DNA from 3 places in the Pseudoalteromonas sp. BSi20429 genome. Region 2 is predicted to be linked to each of the others. Evidence: predicted binding sites of a transcription regulator. Region 2 holds the regulator's gene; each other region holds the start of a gene.

Region 1 (3,285 bases), on a different contig from region 2:
ATTTTAACTTGCTCGTTATTACTATCAACAAAGTAAGCACTTAATTTACCGTAGCTACTAAACTTACCTTCTCGTTTTATATTCAATAAAAACTGAGGACGTTGATTGCTTTCATTTAGCACTAGCTTAGCTTGCTCTATGGCAACTTCTGGCTGTTTCATGTCTTTGCGTAACAAAATAGGAATGCTGTAGCTCATAATCATATTAACTTTTATTGAGCTTGTTTTATTAGTATTTTCACCAGGCAATGCTTGAAATAGAAGATGAGAGCGGTACTCACCAGAAGCTAGACCTTTAGGTTTACGTATTGCTATTTTTACTGTTTGTTTTTCACCAGGTGCTAAACGCATTTGTTTTGGTGACAAACGTGCCATTGAACTTAAACTTTCGCTTGTAGCCTCTGCCAACTGTATGTAGCCACCGCTAGGTTGCGCTTGCTTCTCACTCCATAAAACACGATATGTTTGATATTCATCCCCCGTATTAATTACGGTAACTTTAGCGGTTCGTTGACGTTCATCAAAACTAATACGGGTTGGAGAGATAAGTAAATTTGCGTATGCATTTTTTCCTAAAATACATACACTCAGTGCGAGCAGCACTACAACTTTATAAAGCATGTTTTTCCTTTAGTAATCAATCGTAATTTCTAATTGGGTGTCAGTAATAAAACTACCATCTAAGTAACTTTGGCTAGTCCCTGTCGTTATTAAACGGCCACCTACTTTGAGTAAAAGCTCTCCAAATTCATCGCTAGTTTGCGTTCTTGGTAAATCCACTAATACAACCGAAAACTTAGCACTATTAGCTCCAAGTACTTCACTTTGCAATGTAGAATCACTCGTTTTGTTAAACGATATTTGAGTAAGGGGAGGTAAATCGGTAAATAAAAGTTCTGCGGGATTACCCTCAGTTAATACGTAAATATTACCAAATGTGGTTGTTTCACCTTCATGGCTAATGGTTATAGAACTTAAAGTATTATTTTGAGGGATAACTAAAGTGCCAAAATTAAGCGCTTCTTGTTGTATGCTTGCGCTATAGGCTTGCTCGCTAAACATTAACGAAAGCCAAGCAGAAACATACAAAAAGCGCATTGTTTGTTTAAACACTAATTAATATGACACTTCAATATTAAAGCTACCAGAATACTCACCATCAGGGTAATCCACACTTGATGCGTTTGATGAAGTAGAAAGAGTCGCGCCTATATTAAATGATACAGCGCCATCAACACCAGCTTGTAGGTTGGGAGTACCCTGCGTATAAAGCGCTCCTGCATTTGTTCCGCTCGTTATAAAGTAAGTCCAAGCATCTACAGTAAAATCAGGTTCATTTAAGCCTTGGCCAGCTAAGGGTAGTATTAAAGTATTTACTGGGTCGCTAATGGTTAAAATAGAGTTTGGTACTACATCTGACACACTAAAAGCCCCCGCTTCACCACCTTCAATTATTGAGATACTCGCAGCGTTACCAGTTGGATTCTCTTTTGAAGTAACAGGGCTCGCAGCTGGATCAGGACTAACTGTCAGCGTTGCTTGTTCGGCGCCTAATGGATCTGAAATAGCACGAATAGTACCAAAATTTAAATCGTTATCTTTTGTGAGTACTACAGCATTTTGTACCGTTACTTTCGCTTCAAATGATTCTGTAGCAGCATAAGTGCTAAACGAGCTGACCACGGTGGTTACAGCTAATGCAGATAAATAAAACTTCATGCTAAATCCTTATAAGAAAATGGGCTTTATCAAATATTTGCCCAACTATAGTTAGTATCGACTATTAGTACAAATACTTTAATACTATATAAGTTTAAAAGGCCTAATTTATTAATTATATTGGTTTTCCGACAAAAGCAGCAATATTACATACTTGATCAAGCTGATTAGCTAAATAACAAAACGCACTTACTTGAGCATCGTTTTTAAATGGACCTACACGTAATCCATATAAAGTCATATTATTATTTTTACGTTCAAACATAGTAAAATTAAATTGAGTAAATGCACTGGGGTATAATTGCTTAAGCCTTTCGACTCTTGCTTTAACAAGCTCTGGCTTTAAATACCAACCAAGCTGTGCTCCAATTTTAGTTTCATCTGTTAAGGTGAGTTCTGAATTTTGTAAGTTTGGTGTTTTTACTTCGGGAGTGTTATTTAGTGCCGTCGGTTCCAAATTCTGTGAAGGCTGATTACCATAGGTGATATCGGTTTTACTTTGCATGAGTAAAGGCGGGTTTTCAGTTAATTCACTTTGAGACGATAACGCCATAATTAATAGCTGTAAATCATCTTCCATAGCAGTTAAACGACCAATGCTTTCTTGCTGTAAGTGCCACTGCGAAACATACTCTTTTACTTGTTTATCAGTTATTAAAGAATGCTGCACGCTCTCGTTATTTACAGTTGCGCTGCTACATCCATATAAATAAAAAGATAAGAATAAAACTGATATTAAATGACAAGACTTAAAATACCGCATTGCAAAATGCACTCTACTAACCAAGATAATAAATCAAAGCAAATTTTGCGCCACTTTATAGCAACTTTTTAATTAAGTAGTCTATTTTGAAGTAAGAAAAGCCATATCGATAATAAGGCAAAATTTCATCATTTAGTTGGTATCACTAATTGCTGCTGCATTGCTCTACCTCCTGCATTCATGCAGTCGTAGATCAAAAATTATTAGCAAAGTTAGCGTCAGGTCTAATCCTTCAAATTGATTAAGTATTATTGCAGATTGATATTACATACTGTGAGCTAAAGCCTTACTGGCTTATCGGTATAGTTACTTACTATGCAATCGAGTTTGTACAACTTGAATACGTCACAGTCTGCTTTTGCATTTTTAAAGTTTTGGTAAGAGCCAAGTTTTAGCCTGTAAAACATTTTGTCGTTTATTTTGGCGGTTTCTACGTTAGTCAATATTTTGTCTCTAAACAACGGCGCTGCTTTAGTATTTAGCTCTTGCCATGCTTTAGCCACACCTTGCTCTGAGTCAACCGAAGCTACCTGTAAAGCAAATACATGTTTAGGTTTATTTAATTTTACAGTTTGTTTTTTATTACTGTAATTTTGTTTAACTTGTTGGCGTGATTTAACATTACGTGTGTTTCGTGGTGAGCGTACAGACTTGCTGCTATACCCTTGATTAGACTGCGCAATAGCTTTGCTGTTTATAATATCAATATGATTTACGAGGTAAGTTATTTCTTTTTCTAATCTTAAAATTCGCTCTATGCCTTCACGAGCTTGTTGCCACTGCATTGCGGCATCTTTTAGCTGT
Region 2 (3,285 bases):
CAGTGTGAAAGCCTCTAAATATGGCATTTAGTAACTCGGTATCTTCTGGATTATTTTCCAGTTCAACTAACTGTTCAGATAAAAGCTCTAGGATTTCTCCTGCCTCTACAAGAAAGTCTTGTAAAATATCTTCATCGACTTCAAACATGCAGTTACTCTCCTCTTAGAAGCCCAAACTTGATAAAAGATCATCGACTTCATCTTGATCAGACACAACATCATTACGCGATTCTTTATCAATAATAGGGCCTTCAGGACCTGCTAAAGTTTGTGTGGCAACTGGTTCTTTTATTTTTTGTTGTTCTACTTTATTCGCTGTGTTGTCACTGTCATCTTGTTCAGCAAACGCTGTTAAAAGATGAAGTAAGCTTTCTTCTACTTCTCTAACAAGTTCTATAACACGGCGAATAACTTGACCTGTTAAGTCTTGATAGTCTTGAGCCATTAGTACATTTGTCATTAAGCTTTGAAGCTCATCCGTTTTATGATGAGAGTTATTCATAAACTTATCGATACTATGGCAAAGTTGTTTAAACTCACCAAGCTCAATCTCCCGACTCATTAAACGATCCCATGTCGGTTTGATATGAGATATTTCATCTGCAAGTTGCTGTGCTATAGGTAAACTAGCCTCAACAGCATCCATTGTTTTATTAGCCGCATTTTCTGTCATTTCTATAACATAATTAAGCCGCTTTTTAGCATCTGGAATCGCATCTGTCGTTATGTTAGTTAAGCGAGTATCAAGCTCAAAGCTTTTAAGTGCTTCGTGCAGTTGACGAGTCAACTTCCCAACTTCAGCAAATAATTTAGACTGCTCTTGCGAAGCTGTCTCTAAAATCAACTGATTAGCTTTATCTTGCTCATCGTTTTCTAAATAAATGACGAGTTGACGAGCTTGTTCTAACGTTATTTGAGGCGCAGCTGGTGCTGACATAAGCCTCTCCCCCATCATTAGCCTAAGCGTTCAAATACTTTTTCTAATTTAGTTTTTAATGTTCCAGCCGTAAATGGCTTAACAATATAACCATTAACGCCAGCTTGCGCTGCAGCTATTATTTGTTCTTTTTTAGCTTCTGCCGTTACCATCAGTACAGGGATATGTTTTAACTTATCATCTGCACGAATTGCTCTTAGAAGGTCAATACCTTGCATTCCCGGCATATTCCAATCTGTAACCACAAAATCAAATACTTGATTTTGTAACATAGGCAAAGCTGTAGACCCGTCATCAGCTTCTTGAACATTAGTGAAACCTAAGTCACGTAATAGGTTTTTTATAATTCGTCTCATCGTTGAAAAATCATCAACTACAAGAATTTTCATGTTTTTATCCAAAACATCCCCCAGTGAGGTATTAACCTTAGTTTACTTACTACTAGTTTATCCAGTCATTGATTTTAGCTTTAAGCTTAATCATCGCCTGACCATGTATCTGACTTACACGCGATTCGCTTACATCGAGTATATGTCCTATTTCTTTTAAATTCATTTCATCGTTATAGTATAAAGAAAGTACCATTGCATCACGCTCTGGTAATGACTTTATTGCATTTAGTAAAGACTCATTAAACCGATCATTTTTAACATTATTAAAAGGTTTGTCTAGCGCTAAATCTTGGCCTACGGGAGTGATAACATCCTCATCTACACCAAGGTCTTCTATGCCTAATACTTTACTGGTATTAACATCATTTAAAATATGATGATACTCATTGAGTGAAATTTCAAGTTTTTCAGCAACTTCTGTATCAGTTGGTTCGCGATTCAGACTGCTTTCGAGCCCAGTAATTGCTTCTGCAACTTGTCGGCTTTTACGGTGTACTGAACGAGGAGCCCAATCACCACGACGCATTTCATCAAGCATAGCCCCGCGAATACGAATACCGGCGAAGGTTTCAAAGCTTGCGCCTTTTGTTGCATCAAAGTTTTTTGAAGCTTCTATTAAACCTATCATTCCTGATTGAATTAAATCATCAAGCTGAACGCTAGGTGGTAATCGAGCAATTAGATGACATGCCACTTTTTTAACAAGTGATGCATGTTTCTCAACAATCACATTTAAGTTTTGTGTTGATTGATATCCCATAGCTCTATTCACCAATGTTGTCATAATTAGCCGTTTACTAGTTTCTCAATGAAAAACTCTAAATGCCCAGATGGTTGATTTGGTATTGGCCATTTAACTGCTTTTGTCGCCAGCGCTTTAAACGCGAGAGCGGCTGGCGAACTTGGAAAGAGCTCAACAATCACCTTTTGGCGACGTGTTGCTTTGCGCATATTTTCGTCATAAGGAACCGTTGCTACTAGCTCCATTGAAACATCTAAAAAGCGATCGGTAACTTTAGATAGTTTTGCAAACAATTCAGTGCCTTCACGCATACTGCGGACCATATTGGCAACAATTTTGAACTTATAAACACCGTGCTCGCGGCTTAATACTTTAATAAGTGCGTAAGCATCGGTTATTGATGTTGGTTCATCGCACACTACAACCATTACATCTTGTGCTGCTCGTGAGAAGCTTAGCACCATGTCTGAAATACCAGCGGCTGTATCTACAATTAAAATATCAAATTCGGTATTCAATTCGCTAAATGCACGAATTAGCCCGGCATGCTCAGATGGCGATAATTCAACCATACTTTGCGAGCCCGATGTAGCGGGTACAATTTTAATACCAGCAGGCCCTTCAACTAAAATCTCGTCAAGCTCACATTCACCTGACAAAACGTGTGATAAATTGCGCTCTACACGTAAACCAAGCATCACATCACAGTTTGCTAAACCTAAGTCAGCATCCAGCACTAATACTCTATTACCTTGTTGCCCTAGTGCAATAGCGGTATTTAGAGAAACATTTGTTTTCCCCACCCCACCTTTACCACCGGTTACAGCGATAACTTTTACGCCGTTGTTATTGTTTTGACTCATTTTGCGCAGGCCGCTTGCTTGATCTAATACTGTGTTAATCATACATCCCTACTGTACTTGGCGCCACTGCTTGGTGCCTTGAATGTTGTGCTTTTGTTCTTTTTAAATATAACTGCTCAGCCTTTTTCACTAGTTTTTCAGCATTTGCAACACGAATATCTTCTGGCACTCGTTGACCGTTAGTAAGATACCCTATTGGAAGGCGATTTTGAATCGCAATACTAATAATCTCACCCAAACTTAATGATTCATCTAACTTAGTGAAAATACAACCACTTAACTGTACTTTTTTAAAGTGACGTACTGTTTCTTGTAATACATTAATTTGTGCCGTCGCGCTTAGTACTAAGT
Region 3 (3,285 bases), on a different contig from region 2:
TAATGGATACTTGCTACTATCAAGTGTCATGGTTTTATATATATCCTTCGCTAACATTAATTAATTCAAAGCTTTTACGAATAATTAATGTTGAGTAATAATGTCAGTGCTAATTGCAATACGTATGAGCAAAAATTAGTGGTCACGCTCAATTAGATAATTTGCTAGCGACGCAAGAAGTGTTGTGTCAGCATCTATATTTGCTAACGCTTCATGGGCTTGTTGTATTAAATTCTGCGCCTTTTCTTTAGCGCCTAGCATACCTAATAACGCCGGATATGTCGCTTTATTCGCGGCAATATCGGAGCCTTGTGGCTTTCCTAAAATAACTGTATCGCCTTCAACATCTAAAATGTCGTCGTGTACTTGAAATGCTAGCCCTATAGCATACCCAAAAACACTTAAATTTTCTAAGGTTTGTTGATCAGCCTTTTCACTGCACAGTGCACCAAGTGTAATTGCGCAATTAATTAGAGCTCCGGTTTTTAGCTTATGTATTCGCTCAAGCTCTTGTACGGTAATTACTTTATCAGTTGCTGCTATATCAAGGCCTTGTCCGCCAACCATACCCTGAAGGCCTGATGCGTGGGCAAGTGTAGCAATCATTTTTACTTGTGTTTGTGATGAGCATTCAAATTTGTGATTCGCAATAAGCTCAAAAGCAAGAGTTTGAAGAGCATCACCGGCTAAAATTGCATTTGCCTCGCCAAACTCTATATGACAAGTAGGGCGTCCGCGGCGTAAGTCGTCATCGTCCATTGCTGGTAAGTCATCATGGACTAACGAATAGCTATGAATACACTCAATTGCAGCAGCAAGTACGTTTAAGTCTTGATGGTTTGCGCCGAGCATTTTACCTGTGGCATAAACTAAAAATGGACGTAATCTTTTACCGCCATTAAATAATCCATACTGGGTGGCGTTCTTTACCGTTTCTTCTGTATCGAGAGGCTGGTTAAAATGCTGTTGTAAGGTCGCTACTACATCTTTTTGAGCACGTTCAATATGATTTTTTATGCTCACAGCTATTCCATATCATTATCAAAGTTTGTAAGTACTGACTTTTCGCCATTCCCCATCAAAATTGATACTTTTTGTTCTGCTTGCTGTAATTTCCCTGATGAAGCACTTGCTAATGCAATTCCACGCTCAAATTGCTTTAACGATTGCTCAAGCGATAAGTCACCTTGTTCCATGTCACTAACGATTGTAGATAATTCTTCTAGTGCTTGTTCGAAACTTAAGTTTTCAGGTTTTTTAGTCGCCATCTTTATTTCAGCTTACATAATAAATTTAGGGGTCAATTTTAGGGGGAATGCTAAACTAGGTCAAAGGATGATATTGGTTTTTTACCTTTATAACGTTAAATTATATTTCAAGTGCATTAATAAAGCCTTAATAGCGGTCTGTTGGTTTAATAAATCAATTGATAATTAGGTAGCCTTTATAACTTGATCTAAGATAGTGCTAAAGGCTGCTTTTTATGTTTATTTATAAAAATGGCTTAAGCAATTCAATATGTTGCCGATAAGCAGTTAATAATAAAAGTTTATGATAAGGCCATTAAGCATGAAACTTCTGGAGGAAATGTGGATTTAGCAACCATAATCGGGATCCTAGGCGCAATTGGCTTAATTGTCATGTCTATGTTTATGAGTAGTAGCGGTGAAATGGCTATGTTTTACAATACCCCGTCTGTGGTTATTGTATTTGGTGGTTCACTCTTTATTGTTTTATCAAACTTCACTATGTCGCAATTTTTGGGGATAGGTAAAGTTGTTGCCAAAGCGTTTATGTTTAAAATCGAAACGCCAGAAATACTTATCGAAAAAGCAGTAGAACTTGCTGATTCAGCTCGTAAAGGCGGTTTTTTAGCACTCGAAGAAGCTGAAATTCCAAACCCCTTTATGCGCAAAGGCGTCGATATGCTCGTTGATGGCCACGACGCAGATGTAGTTCGCGCTACACTTCAAAAAGATATTTCTCTAACCACGACTCGTCATGAATTGGGCGCGGGTTTATTTAAGTCGTTAGCTGATATAGGGCCTGCAATGGGTATGATTGGTACTCTAATTGGTTTGGTTGCAATGTTGTCTAACATGGATGACCCAAAGGCAATCGGTCCGGCAATGGCAGTAGCACTATTAACAACTTTATATGGCGCGTTTTTAGCCAATGTTGTGGCAATTCCTATTCAGGTAAAACTTGAACTGCGTAAAGACGAGGAAGCGATGAATCAGCGTTTAATTTTGGATGCTATTTTAGGTATACAAGATGGTCAAAATCCAAAAGTAATCGAAGGTATTTTGAAAAATTACTTAGCTGAATCTAAACGCAAAGTAGATACCGAGGAGTAACTATGTCTGATCAAGAGTGCAAATGCCCACCACCAGGTCTACCTGCATGGATGGGAACGTTTGCCGATTTAATGTCACTGTTAATGTGCTTTTTTGTACTCTTGCTCGCGTTTTCAGAAATGGATGTACTTAAGTTTAAACAAATTGCGGGCTCTATGAAGTTTGCTTTTGGTGTGCAGAATAAAATTGAAGTAAAAGACATCCCTAAAGGGACCTCTGTTATTGCCATGGAGTTTACCCCAGGCAAACCAGAGCCAACCCCAATAGAAACCATTCAGCAGCAAACAGTCGAAATGACTCAACAAATGTTAGAGTTTCAGGCTGGCGATGAAAGCTCAGCAGGCGGCAGGCAAGAACAGCGCGGGGATAAACGCGGTGGCGAATCTCGTAGTACCTCACAAGAAGAATCTTCTGAGCAAGCAACTTCAGCAGCCGATCAGGAGCAAACTAACGAGCTTGTTAAAAAGATAGCGCAGCAGCTTGAAAAGCAAATAATCGATGGCGCAATTGAGCTTGAGTCTTTAGGGCAGCAAATAATTATTCGCATTAGAGAGAATGGTTCATTTCCTTCTGGTAGTGCATTTTTACAACCTAAGTTTAAACCTATAATTCAAGATATCGGTGTGCTGTTAAAAGATGTACCCGGTGAAATAACAGTATCTGGCCATACAGATGATTTTCAGGTATCAAATGAGTTATATATTAATAATTGGGACCTATCATCAAAGCGTGCTGTAGCCGTTGCAAGTGAACTGCAAAAAGTCCAAGGATTTGATAAAACGCGAATGATGGTGGTTGGTCGAGCTGAAACACGACCACTTGTACCGAATGACACCGATGAAGATCGCCGCAGGAATCGCCGAGTAGAAATATCTATATTACAAGGTAAAGCAAAAGAGTCAGCTCCTATAGATGTAAGATAACTTTT

What was found. The regulator FliA, encoded in region 2, starts transcription of late flagellar genes. The targets are predictions, from matches to a motif close to CTAAAGNTNNNNNNNNNNNNGCCGATA.
Region 1: P20429_RS10315 (DUF4402 domain-containing protein) is a predicted target of FliA. The motif match lies at 1,774-1,800, and genes of this name have one in related genera.
Region 3: pomA (flagellar motor protein PomA) is a predicted target of FliA. The motif match lies at 1,504-1,530, and genes of this name have one in related genera.

The regions. Positions count from the first base shown of each region.
Region 1 covers NZ_BADV01000045.1:18,766-22,050, reverse strand. The annotation lists gene P20429_RS10305 (molecular chaperone) at 1-620, opposite strand, end outside; gene P20429_RS10310 (DUF4402 domain-containing protein) at 630-1,112, opposite strand; gene P20429_RS10315 (DUF4402 domain-containing protein) at 1,116-1,718, opposite strand; gene P20429_RS10320 (SPOR domain-containing protein) at 1,834-2,388, opposite strand; gene P20429_RS10325 (SPOR domain-containing protein) at 2,760-3,285, opposite strand, start outside.
Region 2 covers NZ_BADV01000083.1:12,410-15,694, reverse strand. The annotation lists gene P20429_RS03815 (chemotaxis protein CheA) at 1-148, opposite strand, end outside; gene P20429_RS03820 (protein phosphatase CheZ) at 164-937, opposite strand; gene cheY (chemotaxis response regulator CheY) at 955-1,338, opposite strand; gene P20429_RS03830 (RNA polymerase sigma factor FliA) at 1,379-2,089, opposite strand; gene P20429_RS03835 (MinD/ParA family protein) at 2,116-2,976, opposite strand; gene flhF (flagellar biosynthesis protein FlhF) at 2,969-3,285, opposite strand, start outside.
Region 3 covers NZ_BADV01000115.1:5,317-8,601, reverse strand. The annotation lists gene dxs (1-deoxy-D-xylulose-5-phosphate synthase) at 1-30, opposite strand, end outside; gene ispA ((2E,6E)-farnesyl diphosphate synthase) at 136-1,023, opposite strand; gene P20429_RS00660 (exodeoxyribonuclease VII small subunit) at 1,026-1,268, opposite strand; gene pomA (flagellar motor protein PomA) at 1,590-2,357, shown strand; gene P20429_RS00670 (flagellar motor protein MotB) at 2,360-3,280, shown strand.